DNA from 3 places in the Enterobacter sp. QK-SA4 genome. Region 1 is predicted to be linked to each of the others. Evidence: predicted binding sites of a transcription regulator. Region 1 holds the regulator's gene; each other region holds the start of a gene.
The links. Region 1 encodes PhoB, which activates phosphate uptake and scavenging genes when phosphate is short. Its sites were predicted from a motif close to CTGTCATAAAACTGNCNNAT; they were not measured.

Region 1 (5,659 bases):
TTGTCGCGGTTAAGCTGAGAGAACTGGGCACGCCAGCCGGCAATCTCCTGCCCCAGCAGGCGATAGCGTTCGTGCTCCGCCAGCCACTGCGCCAGCGCCGTCAGTTCGGTCTGAAGCTGCTCATGATTCCGCTGGGCGGTATGACGGATCCGCGCGCGCAGCGCGGTTTTGGCTTGTAAGCGAGTATTTACTTCAATAATTCGCTGCTGGGTTTGCGCCAGGCGCGCGGTTTGCTCCTGCTGGTGCTCCCAAAGCGGTCGAAGCTGGGCGGCGGGCAGAGCAAGCTGGAGCTTTGCCAGCTCTGGCGCAGCGTTCGTCAGCGCCTGCTGCGCCTGCTGCTGCATCGCGGTGACGCGCTGCTGCTCAAGCACGAGCTCATCATGGCGCGTAAGCCACTGAAAATCTTTCTGTTGGCTTTGCTGCTGAACCAGCAGGGTTTTCTCTTCGTCAGTAAGCACCTGCAAACTTTGCTGCAACTGCTGCTGTTGCTCTTCGCTCAACAGCACGACGCCCGCCGCCTGCGCCTCGCACTTTTCAAGCACGCTGCGGGCGGCTTTGTGTTTCTCAAACACCATGGCGGAAATCTGGCCGTAGATCTCGGTGCCGGTCAGCTCCTCCAGCAGCTCGGCGCGATCGCTCGGCTTGGCATTAAGGAAGGCGGCAAACTGCCCCTGTGAGAGCAGCATGGAGCGGGTGAAGCGGCCATAGTCCAGCCCGGTGAGCGCGGCGGTTTGCTCCAGTTTATCCGTCACTTTGTCGGCCAGGATTTTGCCATCTTCGCAGCGCGCCAGCTCCACGCGCGGCGCCTGCAGGTTTCCGTCCGGCTGGTTGCGCGCGCGGTTCTGGCTCCAGAATGCGCGATAGGCGGTGCCTTTTACCTCGAACTCCACTTCCGCCAGGCACTCGGCGGTGTCGCGCGTCATCAGGTCGTTTTGCGCCTGAGAAACCTTCTGCAGGCGTGGCGTTTCGTGATAAAGCGCCAGACAGATGGCGTCAAGCAGGGTGGTTTTACCTGCCCCGGTTGCGCCGGTGATGGCAAACAGACCGTTGCTGGCAAACGGCTCCGCGGTAAAGTCAATTTTCCACTCGCCCTTGAGGGAGTTGAGATTTTTCAGACGCAGGCTCAAAATTTTCATGCGTTTTCTTCCTCATCATTGAGCGCATGCAGGGTATGGCTGAACAGTTCGCTGAGTCTTGCGCGCTTCGCGTCGTCAATTTCCTCCTGCGAGAGCCTGCGTTCAAACACCTCTTCAACCCGCAGTTCACTGAGCGTTTCGCGTTGAGCGCTTAACAGAATTTTCTCTCGCTGCTCGCGGCTGCGGCGTACCAGTAAGACTTCGACGGGTAAATCTTCCGTCAGCGCCTGAATTTTTCGCTGCATATCGTGCAGGTAGTCGTCGGTGGTGATTTCGATATCCAGCCAGATGGGCGGGTTAAGCGCTGTTCCGCGCCACTGCTCAAGCTGGGCGGTAATGGCGTCAAGATCGCCCTTCAGCACCGCCAGAGGCTGGGTGACGGGCACCTCCAGCGTCTCGACGGCGTGAAGTTTTCCTTCGGAGAAGCTCACCAGATGGACGGATTTGGCCTTGCCCGTTTCGTCAAAGCTGAGCGAAATTGGCGAGCCGCAGTAGCGGATGTGCTCGCTGCCGCCGACGATCTGAGCCCGGTGTATGTGCCCGAGCGCAATGTAGTCGGCTGGCGGGAAGTTCTGCGCCGGAAAGGCATCCAGCGTGCCGATATAGATGTCACGTACCGCGTCACTTTTACTGGCCCCGACGGTGGTGAGATGCCCCGTCGCAATCACCGGAATCGGCTGGTCGCCGCGCAGGGCGCAGGCATCGGCGTGCTGCTGGTGATAATAGTCGGTGATGGCCTGTAATAGATGCTGCTGCTTTTCCGCACCCGACAGCCCCGCCTGGCTTTGCACGATGTCGCGCGGCCGTAAAAAGGGAATGGGGCACAGCACCGCCCCCGGCGTGCCGTCGCGTTTTTTCAGGATCTGCGGGGCGTGCCCGGCGCTGGCGACGACGGTGGTATTGAGAAATGCCAGGATGTCGCGGGATTCATTGAGCGTCGCGACGGAATCATGGTTGCCGGCGACAATCACCAGATGACAGCCGGTTTGCTGCAAATTCACCACGAAGCGGTTGTACAGTTCACGCGCATAACTGGGGGGTGAGCCGGTATCAAAGATGTCACCCGCCACAATAATCGCGTCCACCTCGTGCGTCCGGGCCGTTTCCAGCAGCCAGTTCAGGAAGGCTTCATGTTCAGCCGCACGGCTTTTGCTGTAAAAATTTTGACCCAGATGCCAGTCCGAGGTGTGAAGTATGCGCATAGCTGATCCGTGGCAAAAAAGAGAAAGCAGGATTATAAACGTTCAGAGACGGGAAAATAACCGCTGTAATAAAACAACGGTTTGCCCCTTATCGTGGTACTGTTTTTCATAAATCTGTCATAAATCTGACGCATAATGGCGCCGAATTACAAACTTGTAACTTAAATAAGATAAGACAGGGCAAAGTATGGCGAGACGTATTCTGGTCGTAGAAGATGAAGCTCCAATTCGTGAAATGGTGTGCTTCGTGCTCGAGCAAAACGGCTTCCAGCCGGTTGAAGCGGAAGATTATGACAGCGCAGTGAACCAGCTGAATGAACCCTGGCCCGATCTGATTCTGCTGGACTGGATGTTGCCCGGCGGCTCCGGACTGCAGTTTATCAAACACCTGAAGCGTGAAGCGCTGACCCGCGACATCCCGGTTGTGATGCTCACGGCGCGCGGAGAAGAAGAGGATCGCGTGCGCGGTCTGGAGACCGGCGCGGACGATTACATTACAAAACCGTTCTCCCCAAAAGAGCTGGTTGCCCGCATTAAAGCCGTGATGCGCCGTATTTCGCCGATGGCGGTGGAAGAGGTGATTGAGATGCAGGGGCTGAGCCTTGACCCCACCTCACACCGCGTCATGACCGGTGAAAATCCTCTCGACATGGGGCCTACCGAATTTAAACTCCTGCACTTCTTTATGACCCACCCGGAACGCGTTTACAGCCGCGAGCAGTTGCTGAATAACGTCTGGGGAACTAACGTGTATGTCGAAGACCGGACGGTTGACGTACATATTCGCCGCCTGCGAAAAGCACTGGAACTGAGCGGCCACGATCGCATGGTGCAGACGGTCCGCGGCACGGGTTATCGTTTTTCTACCCGTTTCTGAACAATGACAGGAGTGTGACGCGTGCTGGAACGTCTGTCATGGAAAAGGCTCGTCTTTGAACTGATCTTATGCTGTATTCCGGCCTTCCTTCTGGGGGCCTTTCTTGGACACCTGCCGTGGTTTCTGCTGGCGTCGGTCACCGGGCTGCTGATCTGGCATTTCTGGAACCTGCTGCGCCTCTCCTGGTGGCTGTGGGTTGACCGAAGTATGACGCCGCCGCCGGGAAGCGGCAGCTGGGAGCCGCTGCTGTACGGTCTGCATCAGATGCAGATGCGTAATAAAAAGCGTCGCCGCGAGCTGGGAAGCCTGATTAAGCGTTTTCGCAGCGGTGCAGAGTCGCTGCCGGATGCCGTTATTCTGACGACCGAAGAAGGGACGATCTTCTGGTGTAACGGCCTTGCGCAACAGCTGCTGGGCCTGCGCTGGCCCGACGACAATGGCCAGAATATCCTCAACCTTCTACGCTATCCCGAATTTACGCTGTATCTGAAAAAGCGTGATTTTACCCGCCCGCACAATCTGAAGCTCAATAATGGTCGCCATCTGGAAATCCGCGTGATGCCCTACAGCGATAAGCAGTGGCTGATGGTGGCGCGCGATGTCACCCAGATGCACCAGCTGGAAGGGGCGCGTCGCAACTTCTTCGCCAACGTCAGTCACGAACTGCGTACCCCGCTGACCGTGCTTCAGGGATACCTGGAGATGATGCAGGAGCAAACGCTGGAAGGCGCGCCGCGTGAAAAAGCGCTGCACACCATGCGCGAGCAAACGCACCGGATGGAAGGGCTGGTGAAGCAGCTGCTGACGCTCTCGAAGATTGAAGCGGCGCCAACGCTCGCGCTAAATGACACCATTGATGTGCCGATGATGCTGCGGGTCGTTGAGCGTGAAGCGCAGACGCTAAGCCACAAAAAGCATCACCTGGCCTTTGAGGTCGACAATACGCTGAAGGTGCTGGGCAGCGAAGATGAACTGCGTAGCGCCATTTCCAACCTGGTGTATAACGCGGTGAATCATACGCCGGAGGGGACGAATATCGTGGTGCGCTGGCATCATGCCCCAACGGGGGCTGAGTTTAGCGTGGAAGACAACGGGCCGGGAATTGCGCCTGAGCATATTCCGCGCCTGACCGAGCGCTTTTACCGTGTGGATAAAGCGCGATCCCGGCAGACTGGCGGAAGCGGTCTGGGGCTGGCAATTGTGAAACACGCGGTGAATCACCATGAAAGCCGTCTCGATATTCAGAGTACGCTGGGTAAAGGAACCCGCTTCAGTTTCGTTATTCCGGAACGATTAATTGCCAAAAAGATCGCCTGACGGCAGGCGTGTCATTTTACCTTTCCACGGGTCAGCGTCTGCTGGCCCGTTTGCTTTGCAGTCAAGCGAAACGCGGATGAATTTTATACGGCTGACTGTTTTTTGTTCGCATGATTAGCCATGGGTTTTTCTTATAAATAGCGTATTGTTCTGAGGTGTATTTTCATGATGGCATATTGTTCTGGTTTTGCGATCCCACCTTGCCTTTAAACGTTATAAGCGTTTAAATTGCGCCCCAGATACTGTCAGACCGACTGTATTTGCGTGGTAAATCGAAAAACTATTCTTCTCCACGCCAGGACGGGAGCATTTCCCGCTGAAATTGAGCAAATTTTCGGCTGTATCGTCCCGTCAGGGAAATCGAAAATCTCAATGTTTTCAACACCACATCCACAGGCAGTAAGGTTTTATGACCCATCACTTAAAATCGCGTGACATCATCGCGCTGGGCTTTATGACATTTGCGCTGTTCGTTGGCGCAGGCAACATCATTTTCCCTCCAATGGTTGGCTTACAGGCGGGTGAACACGTCTGGACCGCCGCGTTTGGTTTCCTGATTACTGCCGTGGGTCTGCCGGTTCTGACCGTCGTTGCGCTGGCGAAAGTCGGCGGCGGTGTGGATAGCCTCAGCACCCCGATTGGCAAAGTGGCGGGCGTTCTGCTGGCAACCGTCTGCTATCTCGCCGTTGGCCCGCTGTTTGCGACCCCGCGTACGGCAACCGTTTCCTTCGAAGTGGGTATTGCTCCCCTGACCGGTGACGGCGCGATGCCGCTGTTTATCTACAGCCTGATCTACTTCGCGATCGTGATTCTGGTTTCCCTCTATCCGGGAAAACTGCTGGATACCGTGGGTAACTTCCTGGCTCCGCTGAAAATTGTGGCGCTGATTGTTCTGGCGGTAGCGGCCATCGTCTGGCCAGCGGGCCCGATTAGCGACGCGATGGACGCCTATAAAAACGCCGCGTTCTCTAACGGCTTTGTGAACGGCTACCTGACGATGGATACGCTGGGCGCCATGGTGTTTGGTATCGTTATTGTTAACGCCGCGCGTTCCCGCGGTGTGACCGAAGCGCGTCTGCTGACCCGCTATACCATCTGGGCCGGTCTGATGGCTGGCGTAGGGCTGA
Region 2 (5,659 bases), 1.8 Mb from region 1:
GACTGACGATGTGAAAGTTCAGCTGCAGAAGCTTGAGAAGCAGAACGTCAGCAGCATTATCATCGACCTGCGCAGTAACGGCGGCGGGGCGCTGACAGAAGCGGTTTCACTCTCCGGTCTGTTCATTCCATCTGGCCCGGTGGTTCAGGTGCGCGATAACAACGGTAAAGTGCGTGAAGATGCCGACAACGACGGTGTGGTCTACTACAAAGGCCCGCTGGTGGTCCTGGTTGACCGTTTCAGTGCTTCGGCGTCTGAAATCTTTGCCGCTGCAATGCAGGACTATGGCCGCGCGCTGATCGTCGGTGAGCCAACCTTCGGGAAAGGTACCGTTCAGCAGTATCGCTCTCTGAATCGTATTTACGATCAGATGCTGCGTCCGGAATGGCCTGCGCTGGGCTCGGTTCAGTACACCATTCAGAAATTCTACCGCGTGAACGGCGGCAGTACGCAGCGTAAGGGCGTAACGCCGGACATCATGATGCCGACAGGCACGGAAGAGACGGAAACCGGCGAGAAGTTTGAAGATAACGCTTTGCCGTGGGACAGCATCAATGCCGCGACCTACGTGAAAGCGGGTGATATGACGCAATTTGGCCCAGAACTGCTGAAAGCGCATAACGACCGCATCGCGAAAGATCCGGAGTTCCAGTACATCATGAAGGACATTGCACGATTCAATGCCCTGAAAGATAAGCGGAATATCGTTTCTCTGAACTATGCGCAGCGTGAGAAAGAGAACAACGAGGATGATGCAACCCGCCTGGCGCGTATCAACGATCGCTTCAAGCGCGAAGGCAAGCCTCTGCTCAAGAAACTGGACGATCTGCCAAAAGATTACCAGGAGCCGGATCCGTATCTGGACGAGACGGTGCATATCGCTCTAGACCTGGCGAATCAGGAAAAAGAGAAACCAGCCGTACAGCCCGCTCCGGCAAAATAACCTCCCAACAGGCACAAGAAATTGTGCCTGTTTCTTTTTGTTCTGCATCCTTCCGTCAGTCAGATTTCCAATTGTGTAAAGTTGTGTCTTTCTGGTGACTTACGCCCGCCGGATGCTTGAAAATAGCCGCAATACCCATACGATGTGGGTAATCGCATAGTGCGTTTTGTTAAACTGAGGTAAAAAGAAAATTATGATGCGAATCGCGCTCTTCCTGCTCACCAACCTGGCGGTCATGGTGGTTTTCGGGCTCGTGCTAAGCCTGACAGGAATTCAGTCGAGCAGCGTTCAGGGTCTGTTGATTATGGCGCTGCTGTTTGGTTTTGGTGGCTCGTTCATCTCCCTGCTGATGTCGAAGTGGATGGCACTGAAATCGGTGGGTGGTGAGGTTATTGAACAGCCGCGTAACGATATGGAACAGTGGCTGATGAACACGGTGGCTCAGCAATCCCGTCAGGCCGGGATCGCCATGCCGCAGGTGGCGATTTACCATGCCCCGGACATCAACGCTTTCGCCACGGGCGCCCGTCGCGATGCGTCACTGGTTGCCGTCAGCACCGGATTGCTGCAGAACATGAGCCGTGACGAAGCCGAAGCGGTTATTGCCCACGAAATCAGCCATATCGCCAACGGTGACATGGTGACCATGACCCTGATTCAGGGCGTGGTGAACACCTTCGTGATCTTCATCTCCCGTATTCTGGCGCAGATCGCGGCAGGTTTTATGGGCGGAAACCGTGATGAAGGTGAAGAGAGCAACGGCAACCCGCTGATCTACTTCGCCGTTTCGATGGTTCTGGAACTGGTATTCGGTATTCTGGCCAGCATCATCACCATGTGGTTCTCCCGCCACCGTGAATTCCACGCGGATGCCGGCTCGGCGAAGCTGGTTGGTCGTGAGAAGATGATTGCCGCGCTGCAGCGTCTGAAAACAAGCTACGAGCCGCAGGAAGCGAACAGCATGATGGCCTTCTGCATTAACGGTAAATCCAAATCGCTGAGCGAGCTGTTTATGTCTCACCCGCCGCTGGATAAACGTATCGAAGCGCTGCGCAGTGGGGAATATCTGAAGTAACGCTAAGAACTCTAATAAGCCGGGCAGGAGAACACTCCGCCCGGCTTTTTTTATGCCTGAACCCTGGGCTGGGTCACGCGCAGTCCGCTGACGACCGCCGCGAGCGAGGCAAGGGCTCCCGCGGTGAGAAGCGCAACATGGTTGCCGTTTTGCCCGGCGAGGTTAAACATCAGGGCGACCAGCGCTGCGCCGCTGCTTTGTCCCAGAAGGCGCGCGGTCCCCAGCATGCCGCTGGCACCACCGCTGCGATGGCGCGGCGCGGAAGTGATGATGGTGTGATTGTTAGGGGACTGGAACAGGCCAAACCCAGCGCCGCACAGGATCATGCGCCAGATGATGTCCAGATCGGTTGGCGATGACGGTAGCAGAGCCAGCGCGAAAAGGCCTGTCGCCATCACCGCAAGCCCCAATGCTCCCAGTAAACCGGCATGGACGCGTTCAATTAAGTAACCTGCCAGCGGCGCCATCACCATGGTCGCCAGCGGCCAGGGGGTTAACAGCAGGCCGGTCTCCACTTCTGAACGGCCGACCACGCTCTGCAGAAAGAAGGGCAAAGATACCAGAGCCAGCATTTGGGCGCAGAACGAGCAGACAGACGTGCAAATGGAGAGGGAAAAAAGGGGAATACGCAGCAGATCGACCGGCAGTAAAGGCACGGGGAGAGTGAGCTGACGGCGAACAAAGAAGAAGCCGATCGCCAGCAGGGCAATGAGCTCCGCGCCGGTAAGCATCAGAGACTGTCCCTGCGCAAAGCCGCTCAGCGCCGTAATCAGCAGGCCAAAGGTCAGGGCATTCATCACCGCACTCGCCACATCAAAGCGCGGCATGGTGCTTTTAGGGCCGTTAGCGGGAAGAAAGCGCAGGGCAAAGAATATAGCGACAATGCCCAGCGGCACGTTAATAGCAAACAGCCATTGCCATGACGCAACGGAAAGGATCGCCGCCGCAATAGTTGGCCCGGCGGCGGAAGAGACAGCGACAATAAACGAGTTTATCCCCATGCCGCGCCCCAGATGACGCTGGGGATAAATTAAGCGGATCAACGCCGTGTTTACGCTCATGAGCGCCGCGCCGCCAAAACCCTGCGCGATGCGGGCAAGCGTCAGGGTATGCAGCGAATCTGAAAGGGCGCATAGCAAGGACGTGAAGGTGAAAACCACCAGACCGCACTGATACACCCGACGGTAACCGAACATATCGCCCAGGAAAGAGAACGAGAGCAGGGAAACCACAATCGCAATCTGATATGCGTTAACGATCCATATCGAACTGGCGGGAGAGGCATGCAGGTCGCTGGCGATGGTTGGCAGAGCAACGTTCGCGATTGCGCCGTCAAGGACGGCCATTGAGATACCGATAATGATGGTCGCTATAGCGCCATACCGCTGGGGTAAAGGCAGGCCATCGGAAAGGGTCTTTTCCATTAGGATTAAAAAAGCTCAGCGTGAAATTATTCTCAGGATAACTATTTTAGCATTGTTACAGCCGCGATATGTCGCAGATTTGTAACGAAGTAAACGCGGATTGATTGCAGGTGACATGACGGGAACTTATAATAAAAACCGGTTCTGATTTTTATAAAACACTCTCTATGAGGTGGTAAATGGCTATTGCGGATTTGGATAAACAGCCAGATTCTGTTTCTTCCGTGCTGAAGGTGTTTGGCATCTTACAGGCGCTGGGGGAAGAGCGTGAAATAGGTATTACAGAGTTGTCGCAGCGCGTGATGATGTCTAAAAGCACCGTATATCGCTTTTTACAAACCATGAAGTCGCTGGGCTACGTTGCCCAGGAAGGCGAATCTGAAAAATACTCTCTGACGCTTAAGCTGTTTGAGCTGGGCGCTCGTGCGCTGCAAAATGTTGACCTGATCCGCAGCGCTGATATCCAGATGCGTGAAATCTCTCGCCTGACCAAAGAGACCATCCATCTCGGTGCGCTGGATGAAGACAGCATTGTTTACATCCATAAAATCGACTCCATGTACAATTTGCGCATGTACTCGCGCATTGGTCGTCGCAACCCGCTCTACAGCACCGCGATTGGTAAGGTTCTGCTGGCCTGGCGCGATCGTGAGGAAGTGAAACAGATCCTCGAAGGCGTGGAATACAAGCAAAGTACCTCGCGAACCGTTACCAGCACAAACGCGCTGTTAACGGTGCTCGATCGCGTACGCGAGCAGGGGTATGGCGAAGATAACGAAGAGCAGGAAGAGGGGCTGCGCTGCATCGGCGTTCCGGTGTTTGACCGCTTTGGCGTAGTAATCGCGGGCTTAAGTATCTCCTTCCCAACCTTACGCTTCTCCGAAGAGCGCCTGCATGAGTATGTGGCTATTCTGCACACTGCCGCACGTAAGATTTCTGAACAAATGGGTTATCACGACTACCCGTTTTAATCTATGCTCGCATAAAAAAACGCCGCATCTGCTGCGGCGTTTTTTATATTAGTCATGTCACCGGCTGATTAGCCATTATCAATCACGACGGATGTCTTTCGCAGGACCGGACAGTTGGTCAAGCCAACGATCCCGCTGTCAGTATGCAAATATTGCGCAGTGCTCACGCCCTGTGCCGTTAAATATTTACATTGAATCCCTAACCCGGCTGCGTTTTCGGTGCTTCCCACAAGCACGCCATAACCCGTGAGCAGAAGGCCAATCCAGACGATAGCCAGTGCAATAATTGTTCGAATAATGAAGCGCATCATTAACCTCTTTTGTCGTTGTTATCATAAAGCTAGCGTAAACGGTTTACACGATGAAACAAGTGCAGGATTCTGAAAAAAGTGCGATGGCGGTACAGTTAGTCCTTGTTTAAGATAAGCGTGTTAACCTCGTTACATCAGGTTTTTAGACGGAGTGTGGAGTGAAAAAAATACGCTGGGTAATTCTGATTATCGTGCTGATAGCGTGCGTGGTGTTATGGACGCAGACGATCAATGTGATGTGCGATCAGGATGTACAGTTTTTTAGCGGCGTTTGCGCAATCAATAAGTTTATTCCGTGGTAATACGCATTTTTTCTCAAGGTGATTTCCTTCCTTCGCGCCAGTGGTAAAATAGACGTTTTTATTGAGGTGGTGAAATGGGTGAGTTACTGAATTCAGGGCTGCTGAATATGGCATCCCTGATGATTTCTTTGGTTGTTCTGCTTGTGGGCCTGGTCATTTGGTTTTTTGTGAACCGCGCCAGCTCTCGTACTAACGAGCAGATTGAACTGCTGGAAGCGCTGCTCGATCAGCAAAAACGTCAGAATGCGCTGCTACGCCGTCTGTGTGAGGCTAACGAACCGGAAGAGAAAGACGCGCCGAAAGACGCGGTCGCTGAAGAAAGCAAAGACGAAGACGACTTTATCCGCCTGGTGGCTGAGCGTTAATCTTTTTATGCTGGGAGGTGGCTGTGGTCTGGAAAAATCCCTGGTATGACCCCTCCCTGAAACATCACACCCCGAACGGTTTTCGTAATACCGATCCTGTCGGACATCAACCCGGCGATCTTGACCGTTGGCGCAAAGCGCGTAAAGAGGCCGGTTTACCGAAGCCACCCGCGCTGGGCTATGAAGACTTTATCCAACAGTGGTGGCAACCGGTTGAGCTTACGCAACCTCATGAAGATGGGGTATGGTGGCTGGGACACGCGAGCGT
Region 3 (5,659 bases), 420 kb from region 1:
CTGGTAGCCAACGTCGGCAATATCATCCCCGGCGCGCAGCCGCGCTTTAGCGTATTCCACGCGGGAGATGTTGAGAAAGCTGCCCGGCGTCAGGCCGGTGTCCTGCCTGAAGGTGCGGATCAGCGTCTCCTTGCGCAGCGAGAAGCGTTGGGCAAGCTCGTCGAGGGAAGGCGGGCAGGTGAGATCGGAAAGAAACGCCTGCTGAATCTGCTGGCTGGTTGCGCGAAGCGCGTCAGCGTTATCCACGGCGCGGGGAAGGGCAGAAAGCAGCGTTTCCAGTGATGCCGGAGACAGGGTCTCGACAACGTCCAGGTAATGGGCAAACAGGGTTGGGCTACGAATCACCTGTAGCGCCAGCGGAAGCCCGGTGTCGATGTAGAGCATATGGTAGCTGCGCGGTTGCCCGGCGACGGGGTTACAGCTGTGCGGCGCACAGGCCGGGATCACGATGAGGTCCCCGGGGTTAAGGATGTACTCTCTGTCGTGACACACGCAGCAGGTCTGGCCCTCCACAATCGCGCCGATGGAGAGCTGAGAGTGACTGTGGCGTTTGTACGCCTGCGTACTCTGCCAGGTGCTGCGCAGCTCAAGGCCTGAGGTGCGGTGAAAAGTCTGGCGGATATGTCGGGTATCGGTCATAGGCGCTCCTTCTGAAGATTTTTTATACCACGTCAGCGACCCCTCTGGCAGCGCTTCATTAAGAACCTTCCGGATATACCCAACTTTACGTCCATAGCCAGTCATGTTGACTACCCTTAATACCCTAAGCGGTAAAACAAGGAGATTCGACATGGCTTATCAGACAGTAAATCCTGCCACTAACCAGCTCATCAAAGAATACCCCTCGCATACCGACGCGGATATCGAAGCGGCGCTGAAGGCGGCCGATGCGCTTTATCATTCGGACTGGGCGAAAGGCGACATCAGCCAGCGCCTGCCGGTGCTGCATAAGCTTGCCGATCTGATTGACGAGCGCGTGGAGGATCTGGCTAAAATCGCCAGCCAGGAGATGGGTAAGCTCATCGAACAGAGCCGCGGCGAGGTGAAGCTGTGCGCGCAGATCGCGCGCTACTACGCCGACAACGCGAAGCAGTTCCTGGCCCCGGTGAAGTACGACTCTGAGCTCGGTGAAGCCTGGGTGGAGCATCACCCGATTGGCGTGCTTATGGCCGTTGAGCCGTGGAACTTCCCGTACTACCAGCTGATGCGCGTGCTGGCGCCAAACCTGGCGGCGGGGAACCCCGTCATCGCCAAGCATGCCAGCATCGTACCGCATTGCGCCGAGACCTTTGCCCATCTGGTGCGCGAGGCGGGCGCACCGGAAGGGGCGTGGACCAACCTGTTTATTTCGTCCGAGCAGGTGGCGAATATCATTGCTGACGATCGCGTGCAGGGCGCCGCATTAACCGGCTCCGAAAAGGCTGGCAGCGTGGTGGCCGCGCAGGCGGCGAAGCATATCAAGAAATCCACGCTGGAGCTGGGCGGTAACGACGTGTTCGTGGTGCTGGATGACGCAGACCTTGAGAAGGCCGTGAAAATTGGCGTTAACGCGCGGCTCAACAACGCCGGGCAGGTCTGTACCGCGGCGAAGCGCTTTATCCTGCATGAAAAGATTGCGGATGCCTTCCTGAGCAAATTCACCGAGGCGTTTAAGCAGGTGAAGATTGGCGATCCGCTGGACGAAAGCACCACGCTGGGGCCGCTGTCGTCGAAAGATGCGCTTGAAACGTTGACCAAACAGGTTAACGAGGCGGTGAAAAACGGTGCGACGCTGCACTATGGCGGCAATCCGGTACAGCGCGACGGGAGCTTTTTCGAACCGACGATCCTGACGAATATCTCCCGCGATAACCCGGCGTATTTCGAAGAGTTCTTCGGCCCGGTAGCGCAGATTTACGTCGTGAAAAGCGACGACGAGGCGGTCGCGCTGGCTAACGACTCCCACTACGGCCTGGGCGGGGCGGTATTTAGTCAGAATATCGAGCGCGCGAAGAAAATGGCGTCGCGGATTGAGACCGGGATGGTGTACATCAACTGGCTCACCGATACCGCACCGGAGCTGCCGTTCGGCGGGGTGAAGCGCTCCGGCTACGGACGCGAGCTGTCGGATCTGGGGATCAAAGAGTTTGTGAACCAGAAGCTGGTGGTGGTGCGTAAGTAAGAGATAATAAAAAACCTGCCATCCGGCAGGTTTTTTTTAAAGGAGATTATTTCACTTCGATCTTGTCCCAGCCGCTTTTGAACATGCAGCTGTCGACTAGCGTATCCCGGCGATATTCATTCGCGTCTTCAACCGTGTAGCTCGTGGAAATATCCTTTTTCTTGTTCTTTTTGTCCGTTTTTTCCGAACTCGAACCGGTCACGACGTTATCCGGGGGTAGATCGATCAGCGCCTGCGCTTCGCATTCCGTGAGCTTTTTATTCATCTCAGCATCGCTGACGCCCGGTTTCACCCATTTGTACTGGACGCAGCCGGTGAGCATCAGCGTGAGGCTCAGAACGCAAAGCGCGGTCATGCGGTGTTTCATCAGAAGGTGACTCCACCGCCTACGTATGCGCCGTCAATCAGCGTGTGGCCAGGACGACCGTCTTTACCGTCCACGCTCACGTGGCGGTAACCCACTTTCAGGGTCACTGGCGTAATTGGCGTCCAGCTTACGCCGCCGTTGGCTTCCACATAGTTTTTCACGCTGTTGTTCAGGCCTTCTGGTGCGACATAGCCTTCACCGTACACGTGGATGCTGTCGGTCAGGGCAACGTTTACGCCGCCGCCAATCGGGAACGCCACGCCGTTATCGCCTTTTTTCGGGCCGAGGTAGATGGCTTTTGCACCCGCATTCAGCATCACCGGGCCAAGACCCAGGTTGTAGCCTGCGCCCACGCCCCCGGTCTGGGTACCGTCATCGGTGTTTTTGAGCCAGTTGCTTTCGAGATAAACACCGGATGAGGATTTCCCCATTTCCAGATTGAGGTTGGTAAAGTTTTTACCCTGCTCAACGGTGCCGCCCATCGCCAGTGCGGAACCCGATACGGCAGCCAGAGCAGAAAGAAGAAGGATATTCAGTTTTTTCATGTTTTATGCCTCGTCATTAAATTCATCTGGGCGCACCTTAACAAGCGATGTTAATGACTGCAAATGTGATATAAATCGCGGTTTTATACTGATATTGTTAACTTTTTTATTGAAGTTGTTGCAATGATGTTTGATTGTCGGGGTGTCAACAGGGGATGTTTTTAGCGTTTAGGAACCGTTTAGTTTTTTGACTAAACATAAACTGAACGAGGTGGGGATAGTGATTTGAGATGAATTAATTGGGTTTCTAATAATTTCCAAAAATGTTTCACCTGTCACACAAAACAACAAAGCCTTACATTTCGAGCGATGAATATACGTTCAATCGCGCAGGCCGGTTTCCTTTTCATGTCATTTTTCTGACACGTTTATTCTTTACGTTGTTGGCTTCACTAACTGGATGCTAACAATATGAAAAGAAAAATTATTCCTGTGCTAATCGGCTGTGCGCTCTCTTTCTCTGGCCTGGCGGCGCAGCCCACTGCTGAGCGCTATGTCGTCAGCTTCCCTGAAGGCTCCCACGTGAGCTACAGCGGCGCGTTTGCCAGCGCGTTTCCGAACGGACTGCCCGTGGGCATTGGTTCTGGCCTGCTGTTTACGGGCAAGCAGGGAGACGCCCTGACCTTTGCGACCGTGACCGATCGCGGTCCAAACGCCGATGCGCCAAAAATGGGTAAAAACGAAGCCAAAATATTTGTCACGCCAGATTTCGCGCCGCTGCTGATGACCATCCGCGTCCAGAACGGCAAAGCGGAGGCGGTTGATGCCCGTCCGCTGCATGACGATAAAGGCGAAATTAACGGTCTGCCGCTGCAAAGCGGCGTGATTGGCTCCACTAACGAAGTGGCGTTCAGCGATACCTTAAAGACGCTCAAGGGTGACAACCGCGGACTGGATACGGAAGGCATCACGCCGGACGGGAAAGGCGGCTACTGGCTGTGCGACGAGTACGGCCCTTTCCTGATTAACGTCGACAGTAAAGGCAAGATCCTCGCGATCCACGGGCCGCAGGCCGCGGAAGGTGAAAAATCCATCGCGGGCGGTTTGCCAAACATCATCAAATGGCGCCAGCCCAACCGGGGCTTTGAAGGCCTGACCCGGATGCCGGACGGACGGATTATCGCCGCCGTGCAAAGCACGCTGGACATCGACGGTAAGAGCAAAAAGCAGGCGCTGTTTACGCGTCTGGTGAGCTTCGACCCGGCAACCGGGAAAACGGCGATGTACGGTTACCCTATCGACAGCGCGGCCTACAGCAAAAACAGCGACGCCAAAATCGGCGACATCGTGGCGCTCGATGACCAGCACATCCTGCTGATTGAGCAGGGAAGCGATAAAAACGACGGCATGCGTAACCTTATCTACAAGGTGGATCTCAGCAAGGCGAGCGACCTGACCGCCTTCGACAAGCCGGGCGAGTACCCGGAGTTTGATGATGAGAAAACCCTGGCGCAGCGCGGCATTACCCTTGCGGCAAAAACGCAGGTGGTCGATCTCCGCGCGCTGGGCTGGCAGCAGGAGAAGGCCGAAGGGCTGGCGCTGATCGACAGCAAAACGCTTGCGGTGGCGAACGATAACGACTTTGGCGTGAAGGTGGCGATGCAAAACCCGGTCGAGGGCAAGAAGCTCAAGGATTATCGGGTGAACGCGGAAGGCAAGCTGACGCTGGATGATAAGCCGGTGGAAACCACGCTCAGCGTGAAGCCGCTGAAAAAGCCGGAGTCGGACAGCGAGCTCTGGATTGTGACGCTGCCGGAAGCGGTGAAATAAGTTTACCCTTCTTGCTAAAGGCTGGGGTATCCCCACAAGATAATGCCTGCACAGACGGCTCCCTCTCCCTTGAGGGAGAGGGCTGGGGTGAGGGGGAACATACGGCTGTGGAGGTTATTCCGTTCACTCTATGTTCCTTGCTACTCTGTAACGGCATGACCTGTGAACGTGCCAGGGTGGCTCAATCGCCACCACCCTGGCGACCCGGGCTCCCGGCGGTAAATCGCCGCTTCGCGGTACCCTCAGCTTACTCCTTCAGGCTATCGGGTCGGGCATGAGCCTGCATCCCTGCAGGCCACGCCCTCTCGGCGCATCCCTGCGCCTCGCCCCGGCCTTACGGAAACGCCTCGGCGATTTACAGCCGGACCAGGGCATCGCTGTAAGTCATTAATTTTTCTGAAGCAACATTCATCGCTTCAGGTTAAAAAATTACCGGGGATCCCTCAGCCCCACAGGGGAGAGGAGATGCATAGCGGTTATTTCTTCAGCCCTGCAAACGCCGCCCGAATTTCTTCTTCCGGAAGCTGTATGCCTATAAACACCATCACGCTGCGCGGCGCTTCCTCGCCCCAGGGGCGATCCCAGTCGGCGCTGTACAGGCGCTGTACGCCCTGGAACAGCAGGCGGTTCGGCTCGCCGTCAATCCACAGCATCCCTTTGTAGCGCAGCAGCTTGTCGGCAAACGACAGCAGCAGGTTTTCCATCACGCGCGAAACCTCGCCGATGTCCACCGGGTAGTCCAGCTCGACCACAATCGACGCCACGTCGTTTTGCTTATCTCCCATAAAGTGGAAACGCGGTTTCGCGGTGACGTTC

Region 2: the regulator PhoB is predicted to act here: its motif matches at 3,511-3,530, upstream of kdgR (DNA-binding transcriptional regulator KdgR).
Region 3: the regulator PhoB is predicted to act here: its motif matches at 3,420-3,439, upstream of AC1VYI_RS21675 (esterase-like activity of phytase family protein).

The regions. Positions count from the first base shown of each region.
Region 1 is NZ_JBXFXH010000007.1:3,741,845-3,747,503, reverse strand. Features, by position in the region: gene sbcC (exonuclease subunit SbcC) at 1-1,136, opposite strand, end outside; gene sbcD (exonuclease subunit SbcD) at 1,133-2,338, opposite strand; gene phoB (phosphate response regulator transcription factor PhoB) at 2,526-3,215, shown strand; gene phoR (phosphate regulon sensor histidine kinase PhoR) at 3,237-4,532, shown strand; gene brnQ (branched-chain amino acid transporter carrier protein BrnQ) at 4,942-5,659, shown strand, end outside.
Region 2 is NZ_JBXFXH010000007.1:1,894,163-1,899,821, forward strand. Features, by position in the region: gene prc (carboxy terminal-processing peptidase) at 1-943, shown strand, start outside; gene htpX (protease HtpX) at 1,137-2,018, shown strand; gene AC1VYI_RS10595 (MFS transporter) at 2,069-3,442, opposite strand; gene kdgR (DNA-binding transcriptional regulator KdgR) at 3,622-4,413, shown strand; gene AC1VYI_RS10605 (YobH family protein) at 4,482-4,721, opposite strand; gene mgrB (PhoP/PhoQ regulatory lipoprotein MgrB) at 4,883-5,026, shown strand; gene AC1VYI_RS10615 (YebO family protein) at 5,101-5,391, shown strand; gene AC1VYI_RS10620 (MBL fold metallo-hydrolase) at 5,415-5,659, shown strand, end outside.
Region 3 is NZ_JBXFXH010000007.1:4,160,536-4,166,194, reverse strand. Features, by position in the region: gene AC1VYI_RS21695 (helix-turn-helix transcriptional regulator) at 1-639, opposite strand, end outside; gene AC1VYI_RS21690 (NAD-dependent succinate-semialdehyde dehydrogenase) at 791-2,161, shown strand; gene AC1VYI_RS21685 (hypothetical protein) at 2,208-2,528, opposite strand; gene AC1VYI_RS21680 (YfaZ family outer membrane protein) at 2,528-3,073, opposite strand; gene AC1VYI_RS21675 (esterase-like activity of phytase family protein) at 3,485-4,843, shown strand; gene yjiA (GTPase) at 5,320-5,659, opposite strand, start outside.